Regions from separate parts of the Pandoraea sputorum genome, predicted to be linked through region 3. Evidence: predicted binding sites of a transcription regulator. Region 3 holds the regulator's gene; each other region holds the start of a gene.
What was found. The regulator FNR, encoded in region 3, switches genes on or off when oxygen is low (the NO sensors DNR and NnrR bind a similar motif). The targets are predictions, from matches to a motif close to TTGATNNNNATCAA.

Region 1 (3,207 bases), 390 kb from region 3:
TGGCTTGCCCCACCTCCAGACTTGCTTCGTCGGCGAGGTCCTTCAAAAGCGCTTTGACGTCCGCGAGCAGCGCATCTGCATCGTTGATGAGGGTCTGCCGTTGATTCCGATGTTCCATCGAAGTGTCGTTCATGTTCGACTCCTTTGAGTTCTGGCACTGCATTTGTCGCCGCCGGACTGTCTGGCGCCTTTTGGATAGTGGCATCGATTCGTCGGTTGGCTTTGCCTCAGGTCAAAACCCGGGCACTTCGAGCGGCGATGACATAGATCAAGCATCTCCTGATTTCCGTGCAAATCCGAGCGCCGTCGTGACTATCGTGAAGCGGTAAAAACATCGGAACAAGCCCGATCATGTCGCCATTCAATTCAGATAGCCGCACGCCGGTGGAAGTCGAGATCAACGGTCGCCGGTACGTGGGGCACTACCGTGTCGTCAATGGATCGGTGATTGCGTACCTTGACGACGATTGCCGTCTTGCCTCCTGCGATATCAACGGCCCCGAGGCGGTTGCGCGGTGGCTCATTTCCGATATGTCGCGCAAACGACAGAAGAAGGAAAGAGCGTCTAAATCCCGCTGAAGCGGACGATTGAGCCCGGCCGTCCGACATTCGCTTGTCGTTTCGCACGGGGATAAGGTGCCCAAGGCGTCTGCCCCGATCCCAAGGCAATGCCGCTGACTACCGCGCCGGTCGGATGCAGCCGGAGTGCCGGTTCACGTCGTAGCGTTGCACGAGCACGTTCTTTTCGACCGTCACGACTTCGACGGAAACCGTATCGGCATCGCGCTCGGCCACCTTACCCACCTTCAGGCGCGGGTTGCCCGCTCGTCTTAGCCATGACTCCATATTGCTGCGTACCTGATCGACGCTCAGGTTGAGCTTCTCGCGCTGCGGGAACCGATCGGCATCGGCACACGGAGCGCATCCCCCTGGCCCATCCATCATGCCCTGCCCCATCATTCGGCCGGCATTCCCGTCACGCATCATGCCGGGACCATAACCCTGCGCACACCCCCAATTGCCGTCTACCGGTTGTGCGCCCGCTTCCCCGGCCAGCATGGCAAATACCGCAGAAATCAAGACGCAAACGCGCCCATGCCTCGTCTCGCTTCGCATGATGTTTGTCTCCTCAGTTTTTACACAGGCCCGGTCTGGCGACGCCGTTTCATGCCCCCTCCGGGAACCCGTCTCAACGCTAGTTCCGAGCACCGCACGAGGCTTGATGCAAGTCAACAAGGCATGTGGGCGTCGTCACATTGCGCGCTTGTCATCGGTCCGTAGCCCATGGGGCATGCCCGATGGTTGACCTCAATCAACCTGCCGGAGGCTGGCGTCGTCCAAACTGAAACCGTCGGCCGGATCGCGAGACGGTGACGTTCGTGAGCGCGTCTCAAACGTCGCTTTCGGCATTGATCGCGCGCCCCTGGCACAACCCGATTCGTAAAGGTGGTGAACAATGAACGGACCGACTTCCCTGAAATCACCCCCTCACTTACCCGCCCGCGTGTTCGTCGCAATCGACCCGTATGGCGAGGCAAGACATGCTATTGCCGTTGCACGACGTGTTATCGCCCCCTCGGGTGCGGTCCGTCTCGTGAGTGTCGCTGAGAACCCGCTCACGCATGTGCCCGTAGGCTCGCTCGTCGGCGAAGCGCTGAATGCGGCACGCGCAGAACTGTCGGAGAAGGCGCACGAGGCGGTTGCCGCCGCCGCCGGCGCTTTTGCCGAGCGGGACATTCACGTCGAAACGCACACAATCGACCTGTCCCAGCACGGTGGTGACGTCGTGCACGCTCTCGTCGACGACGCGCTCGCATGGCACGCGGAACTGGTGGTGCTCGGCACACATCAGCACCATGGCTTGTCGCGCTGGATCGAGGGTGTCGTTTCAGAACCAGTGGCGCGACTCGCAAACTGCCCGGTGCTCGTCGTGCCCGAAATCTCTTCAGAAAAGGTCAGCCATTCGCTCAATCGCTTGTTGTTCGCCATTGACGGCAGCGAGCAGGCGACGCAGGCAATGTGCTTCGGCCTGCGGTTTGCCACGAGCGTCACGCATGTCCGAGCACTCTACGTGGTCGATTGCGCGGTGCGCCTGAGCGATCTTGTCCCCGTCGATTTTCTCGAAAACGAATTCGTGGAAGAAGGGACTCGTGCGCTTGAGGCGGCAAAACTGACGCTCGCCCAAACGTCATCCAGATCTAGCACCGCGCTCATCAGAACGGACCGCACAAGGGACGATATTGCGCACGCGATTGTCCGGGAGGCGCAACGCTGGCATGCCGACCTGATCGTAATGGGTACTCACGGGCGACGCGGCATCGTTCGTTGGATGCTGGGCACGGTCGCCGGACGCGTGGCGCAGATCGCCCGAACACCGGTCCTGCTCGTACGCGGGTCGCATGGGTGACGCCCCGTGGGCTAAGCGGTAACGGCAACGCACGACTTCACCGGAACCGCCCGCCGTCCCCAACCCCTGTTTGGCGTCGAAAATCCGGGCACCGAATTCGGCTCATGCAACCGGATCATTGACCAGCGTCAATCCCGCCGAGCCCCGATGGATTAGCTTGAATCGTGGGGCGGTGTCATCGACGCGGGGCGCACCGCCTTCGGTAAAACAAGGAGGTAAGGATGAAAAACGATCTTCAGTTGAAGAAGGACGTGGAGCAGGAACTGGAGTGGGACCCTGCCATCAATGCCGCGGACATCGGCGTACAAGTCCACGACGGTATCGTCACGCTGTCGGGCCATCTGCATAGCTACGCAGAGAAACTCGCGACAAAGCGGGCGACGCAGCGTGTCGAAGGCGTGCGGGCCGTGGTCGTCGAAATGGTGGTAGCGGTACCCAACGAGCATCGACGCACCGATGCCGACATCGCGAGTACTGCGCGCACCGTACTGCTTTGGAGCGCAGGGCTATCCGAGCGTGCCGTACAAGTCACCGTGGAAAAAGGGTGCGTTACGCTGACCGGTGAAGTCGACTGGGGCTACCAGATGCTAGCGGCAGAGAAGGTCGTCGCGCACCTTCGTGGTGTCAACACCGTCTTCAACGATATTCGTATCAAGCGCCGTGCGGCACCGACCGATATCACCAGCAAGATTGAGTCGGCGCTCAGGCGGCATGCCGAGGAAGATGCGCGGCATATCTCCGTTCACGTCGCCGACGGCACGGTCACGTTGCGCGGGAATGTCAGTTCTCTGGATGAGAAG
Region 2 (3,207 bases), 410 kb from region 3:
GGGAGGAGGGGCTCGAGCGCAAGCTCACCGGTGCCAAGGGCTTCTACGGCATCATCGCACTGAGCATTCTGGTCGCGACCGGCATGCAGTTCACGACGATAAGCCCGATGAGAGCGCTCTTCTGGAGCGCGGTGATCAACGGCGTCGTGGCCGTCCCGCTGATGGTGATCGTGCTTGTGCTTGCCGCGAGTCGTTCGGTGATGGGCCAGTTTACGGCCCGTTGGCCGATCCTGGCGTTGGGGTGGATCGCGACAGGGGTGATGGGGGCAGCGGCGCTCGTCATGCTATGGCCTGATTGAGAGACGCCGCCACCCCGTTGCTTCAATGTGCCGCACAGGGCGCCGTCGCGTCAGTGAGACAACAATACCGGTGTGGACATGTGCTTGAGCAGCGTGCGGGTGGCGCCTCCGAATACGAGCTCCCGTGTCGGTCCATGTCCGTAGGCACCCATGACGATCAGATCGGCCTGATAGGCTTCTGCGACCGACAGCAGTTGTACGCCGTCGCTGGCTTCGGTGTCTTCCCTGATCGACACTGGCGTAGCGCGCAAGCCGTGCGCCTCCATCAATCGCACGATGTCGTGAAGCGAGGGATCGTCCTCGCCCGGCGCGCGGTCGATGCTGACGATCTGAATGTCCTGGGCGCGTCCGAGCAACTGCCAGGCGTCGCCGATCGCACGCCGAGCCTCGCGCGAGCCATTCCACGCTACGACAATGCGGCGGATTTCGCGAGGCAGCGTCACGTTGTGCGGGACGCCCATGACGGGAACACCGGCCCACCGAATGACGTCGCCCAGCCCATCGAGACCTAACGCAGCGACTCCGCCCGGCGCATCCGGTTGACCGACGATGCAAAGGTCGGTGGCACGCGCGGCATTCGCGAGGAGCGTCGGCGCTGCACCGTAGGGCGTGCGCCAATCGCCAACGATATCCGCCTCGGCGCACAACTTCGAGAAGAGATGCTCAGCCGCCTGGAGTGCCGTACGCGAATGCGCCTCGGTCTGAAAATGCTCGCCCGACGACTGAAGCTGTCCGGAATGAACCGCCCCCGGACGGTGAGGTAAATAGATGCCCGAGAGACGGGCCTCGTGTTGTCGCGCCAACTCGGCGCTAAAGCGCAGCCGCGCCGCCCCCGTCGCGGTGTCGTCCACGTGAACGCAGATTTTCCGTAGGCTCATTTGATCGCTCCTGAGATGGGTGTCTTCCTGTTCACCCGAGGGTTGGCCGTGACGTCGAATCGTCACTGTCTGCCTATTTATAGCCGCGTGAGCACGATTCGCGGTGTCTGCCGATGCCTCCCGTTGACGTGCGTCAAGCCGCAGCAAGCCAGATCGGCGCAACGCGATCCCGCGCCCTAAAGTTCAACCACAGAACGGACTCAACGGTTCAACGCATCTCCCCGGAGACATTCGATGAAGACCGACATTCAATTGCAGCGCGACGTTATGGACGAACTTGCACGCGACACGAACATCCACGCGAACGACATCGGCGTGGAAGTCAGGGACGGCATCGTCACCCTTTCCGGCGACGTCGGCAGCTTTCTCGAAAAGTGTGAGGCAGAACGCGTAGCGAGCAAGGTCGCCGGCGCACGCGCGATCGTGGTGTCGCTGGAAGTCAAACCGGCGAACCATGACCGTCAGACCGACGCCGACATCGCGCGCGCAGCGCTCGCCATTCTCAAATGGCACGCGGGCCTACCGCCTGAGGGGATGCACGTCAAGGTCGAGAATGGCTGGGTCACGCTGGAGGGCGCTGCGCCGATGTACACGCAGCGCTTGCAGGCGGAGAACGCCGTACGTGCGTTGCGCGGTGTCAAAGGCGTCATCAACGACATCAGGGTCGAAGGAAGTCCCCATCGACGCGAGATCGTCGGGCACATCGCTGCAGCGCTTTCGCGCCAGGCGCAACGGGAAGCTAGCCACCTTGAGATTTCGCTGCTCGGCAACGGCGAAGTCCTGCTCACGGGGACGGTGCACTCGCTCGCGGAGAAGGAAGCGATCCGGGGCGCGGCCATGAGCACTCACGGCGTTAGCGCGGTCGTAGACCGGCTGCAAGTGGAGTGACGGGAGAGTAGGTGCCACCGCGTTGCGACGTGTGTCGCGACATAACGGGAGACGGTCAATGAATCCGAAGCTTGAGACGGTCGTGATGGCGATTCTGGACGGCTGCCGGGAGTTGTCGCTTGCCACGTTGATGCAGGACGGCAATTCGCAATCCGACATCGTATGTTTCGTCCATCAAGGGCTCAATATCTACTTTGCGACGGCACGGGACAGCCGCAAGATTGCCAACATCGGGCATAACGCGCAAGTGTCCTACTGCCTTTTCACACCCTACGCAGGATGGCCGGAGATCAAGGCGATCTCCGGGCATGCCTATGCGGAAATCCTGCCCGATGAATCCGCTGAGCGCTCCCTCGCCATCCGTTTGCTCGACGCCCGCTTTCCCGATGCGTGGACGCGAGTCCCCGAGCACGGATCGAGTCGAACCACGATCGTGAAGCTCGAATCCTGGGCAATGAAAGTGCTCGACTATAGCCGTGGCTTCGGTCACGCCGATATCGTCTCGATTGCTTCGAAACGCAAATTTGAATGACGTCGTCCGGGGCTGCATACGTCGTCTCAAAAACCAGAGGTGCCACATGTATCGAAACATTCTGATGGCTTTCGACGGCAGCGCTTCGTCGGAGATCGCGCTTACTCATGCCGCACGCCTCGCGCGCGCGTTGGGCGCCAGCCTGCGTGTCGCTTACGTCGAAGTCGATCCCGCGCTGTACTTCCCCCTGATGGCTGCGGCCTTGCCATCGATTTCCGACGTCAGAGACTCGGTCGGTGCGGAAACGATGGCCGTGCGGGAGGCGGCACTGAATGTGCTATCGCGCGAAGGGGTAGCGACCGACTTCATCACGCTGCCGCTCGTCGACAGTCACATGCACGTGGCCGACCGTGTGCTCGCCGAGGCGCTGCGTGCCGGATCGGATCTTGTCATCTCCGGCTCACATGGCCGTCGGGGGCTGTCTCGTCTGGCGCTCGGGAGCGAAGCGAGCCGTCTCGTATCACGCGCCGAGATCCCGGTGCTCGTCGTAAAGTCGACCGCTCAGTGATCTTCCCGGCGATCTCGCGGGGGAGCGGTTCAATACGCGCTATTGCGCCACATTGACTACGAGAAGCGGGCGATCGATTTCTCGCGCCACGCGCTCGTTCTC
Region 3 (3,207 bases):
CAGCCCCTGCGCGAGCGGCAGATCGTCGGCACGCGATTGCGCCAGACGGGCCAGCGCCTCGGCATCGGCCACCGGCGCGTCGTCCGAGGCTTGCGCTTCGCCTTCTTCGCCCTCGGCACGCTCACCGAACTCGATGTTCTGCTGCGCCAGCAGATCGATCTGCGCCTGCGCGGCCGGGTCTTCCAACGGCGGCAACGCATCGAGCGCGCGCAGGCCGAGGTCGTCAAGGAAGTCCTTGGTCGTCGCGTACAGACCGGGGCGTCCCGGCACGTCGCGATGACCGATCACTTCGATCCAGCCACGATCTTCGAGCTGCTTGATGATCTGCGTATTGACCGTCACGCCGCGAATCTCTTCGATATCGCCACGCGTGACCGGCTGACGGTAAGCAATGATCGCCAGCGTCTCCATCACAGCGCGCGAGTACTTCGGCGGCTTCTCCGGATTGAGGCGGTCAAGGTATTCACGCATGCGCGGACGGCTTTGGAAACGCCAGCCGGTGGCCAACGCCACCAATTCCACACCTCGGCCATCCCATTGCACGCGGATTTCCTCGAGCAGCGCACGCACCGTGTCACCAGACACGGCGTCATTGAAGAGCTTACGCAGATCGCCGACCTTGAGCGGCTCCTGCGCGCAAATCAACGCGGTCTCGAGGACGAGTTTCGCCTCTTGGGTATTCATGTGCGACTATGCAGACCGGGGGCTTGGCAACCCGGTATCAGGAATAAATGGATGCTTGGAACCAGAAAACGGTCGTCGATAGAAGACTACCGTTTCGCATAAGCGCGCGCCCTATTGTGTTCGGTCGTAGTGACGGCGGCGCGACCAGAATGCTTCGAAACGACCTGCCGGGAAAACGCCCAGGCCGATAGTGCGGCAAGACGGACGTCCGGTATGTGCGCAATTATTACTGAAACATCCACGCCCGTAAAGCGCCGTCACAAACCTTGACGTCCCGGCTGCCGAAACGAAGGGTCGACGCCTCATGGTAAACTCTCGAAATAACTTCAGGGGCCTCCATGACCACCGACATCGGTCGCATTCCCGGCAACCCCATCCCGGTTGCCCAGCCTCGTTGTTCCACGTGCTCGCTGGGGCAGTTCTGTCTGCCCGTCGGCATCCCTGAGCCGGAGCTGGAACGACTTGACGCACTCGTGAGCGAGCGCCGCCGCCTCAAAAAGGGCGAAGTGCTTTATCACGCCAACGATGACCTCACCGCCGTCTACGGCATTCGTTTCGGGTCACTCAAAAGCTGTGTCACGGCCCCCGACGGCCGCGAACAGGTCGTCGGCTTCCACCTTCAGGGCGAACTGATCGGCCTCGACGCCGTGGCCGACAACCATCACCCGAGCACCGCTGTGGCGCTCGAAGACAGCGAACTGTGCATCGCCCGCTTCGGCGAGCTTGAGACGCTCTCACGCCAGGTGCCGTCGCTGCAACGCCAGTTGCATCGTCTGATGAGCCAGGAAATCCGCAACGAGCACCAGCAACTGCTCGCCCTGGGGACGATGCGCGCCGAGGAGCGTCTGGCCGTCTTCCTGCTGAACCTCTCCGAGCGCCTGTCCGCACGGGGTTACGCTGCCAACGAATTCGTGCTGCGTATGAGCCGTGAGGAAATCGGCAGCTTCCTGGGTCTCAAACTGGAAACGGTCAGCCGCCTGTTCTCGCGTTTCGCGCAGAATGGGATGATCGAAATCCGTCAACGCCACGTCAAGATCATCGACGGCGCCGCCCTGCGCGAACTCGCCGGCGTGCAGCACTGCTGATCCGGTTGCCGGGGGTGCGGAGCGCCCCCGCTCACACATCCCCACACAACCCCGCACCCTCTGCGCTGCGACTTTCTCGCGTTGCCGATCTGTCGCCAATTCGCTACTGATCCGTTACCGATAAGCTACCGGCCCGGCCCTCCCGGTGCCTTGCGCCAGATCAAAAGGACCGACGTTCGACAAGCATCGGCAAACGCTCCATAATCGGCGCGTTCGCCGCCCCGCCTGTCGGTCGAGGGCGACCACGCATACGACACGCGCTTGTATCCGATGGAGGACGCCGTTATGCCCGCTGCCATATTTCTCAGTCCGGAAGACGCCGAACATGCGTTCTACGAAGCCCTGCGCGCTGGCGATACGGACTTGCTGATGGATGTCTGGTCGGAAGACGAGGAAGTCGTGTGCATTCACCCTGCGGGGCCACGGCACGTCGGCCCGGCGGCGGTCAGAGCAAGCTGGCAAGAGGTCCTCGCCAAAGGCGGCTTGCAAGTGACGGCGAATCAACTTCAAGTGGCCCACAATCCGTTGTGCGCCGTTCACAACGTTCTTGAGCAGATTCAGGTCGAGAGTCGGCCGGAAGCGCGCTTCGCTTTCGTGCTCGCCACGAACGTCTATCTGAAAGAAGCCGACGGTTGGCGATTGGTGCTACATCATGCCAGCCCGGCCATCGGTCACGAAGACACCGGCTCGCAGTTGCCGAGGACGCATCGGCTCCATTGAGCGGGCCTAATGGGCATTCGTCGGCATTCATCAGCCCCCCCGTCAGCCCTCATCGGACCTTAATCCCCCGCCGCAGGCCACTGCGCCTCCCAGTACGGCACCGGACTGAAGCGCGCCTGCAGGAACTCGATCATCGCCTGCGTCTTGGGCGGCACGAACACCCGGCTCGGATAGACGGCCCAGATGGCGACCTCCTCCGCGAGCGGATACGCTGGCAACACTGGCACCAGTTCTCCGCGCTGCAAATGGGCCGCAACATCCCACGTCGACTTCAGCGCAATACCCAACCCTGCCAGCACGGCGTCGCGCAGTACCTCCCCGTTATCCGACACCAGACGCCCGGACACGCGCACGCTCATCGGGCCGCCCGGCGTCACAAACCGCCAGTCGCGCTGGTCGCCGAGCGTCAGACACTCGTGCTGCGCGAGATCGCCGGGATGCTTCGGTGCGCCATGCGCCGCGAGATACGCGGGCGACGCGCAAAGCGTGCGCCGGTTGGCCGCGAGCTTGCGCGCGATCAGCGTCGAATCGCGCAGTGCCCCGACGCGAATCGCCATGTCGACGCCCTCTTCCAACAGATCGACGACACGGTCCGTCAGTCGGAAATCCAGCGAAATACCGGGATAACGGGCCAGAAACTCAGGCAATGCGGGCGAAATATGCTGACGCGCAAACGACGACGAACACGACACCCGCAACAGGCCCTGCGGCGCGGCAA

Region 1: NA29_RS12140 (universal stress protein) is a predicted target of FNR. The motif match lies at 1,220-1,233, and genes of this name have one in related genera.
Region 2: NA29_RS12040 (universal stress protein) is a predicted target of FNR. The motif match lies at 1,301-1,314, and genes of this name have one in related genera.

What each region holds. Positions count from the first base shown of each region.
Region 1 is NZ_CP010431.2:2,741,994-2,745,200, reverse strand. Features, by position in the region: gene NA29_RS12155 (ElaB/YgaM/YqjD family protein) at 1-133, opposite strand, end outside; gene NA29_RS25755 (hypothetical protein) at 352-579, shown strand; gene NA29_RS12145 (hypothetical protein) at 679-1,116, opposite strand; gene NA29_RS12140 (universal stress protein) at 1,457-2,407, shown strand; gene NA29_RS12135 (BON domain-containing protein) at 2,629-3,207, shown strand, end outside.
Region 2 is NZ_CP010431.2:2,725,484-2,728,690, forward strand. Features, by position in the region: gene NA29_RS12035 (NRAMP family divalent metal transporter) at 1-299, shown strand, start outside; gene NA29_RS12040 (universal stress protein) at 350-1,177, opposite strand; gene NA29_RS12045 (BON domain-containing protein) at 1,412-2,065, shown strand; gene NA29_RS12050 (pyridoxamine 5'-phosphate oxidase family protein) at 2,124-2,597, shown strand; gene NA29_RS12055 (universal stress protein) at 2,644-3,105, shown strand; gene NA29_RS12060 (universal stress protein) at 3,145-3,207, opposite strand, start outside.
Region 3 is NZ_CP010431.2:3,133,017-3,136,223, forward strand. Features, by position in the region: gene scpB (SMC-Scp complex subunit ScpB) at 1-684, opposite strand, end outside; gene fnr (fumarate/nitrate reduction transcriptional regulator Fnr) at 1,023-1,769, shown strand; gene NA29_RS13775 (YybH family protein) at 2,055-2,489, shown strand; gene NA29_RS13780 (LysR family transcriptional regulator) at 2,549-3,207, opposite strand, start outside.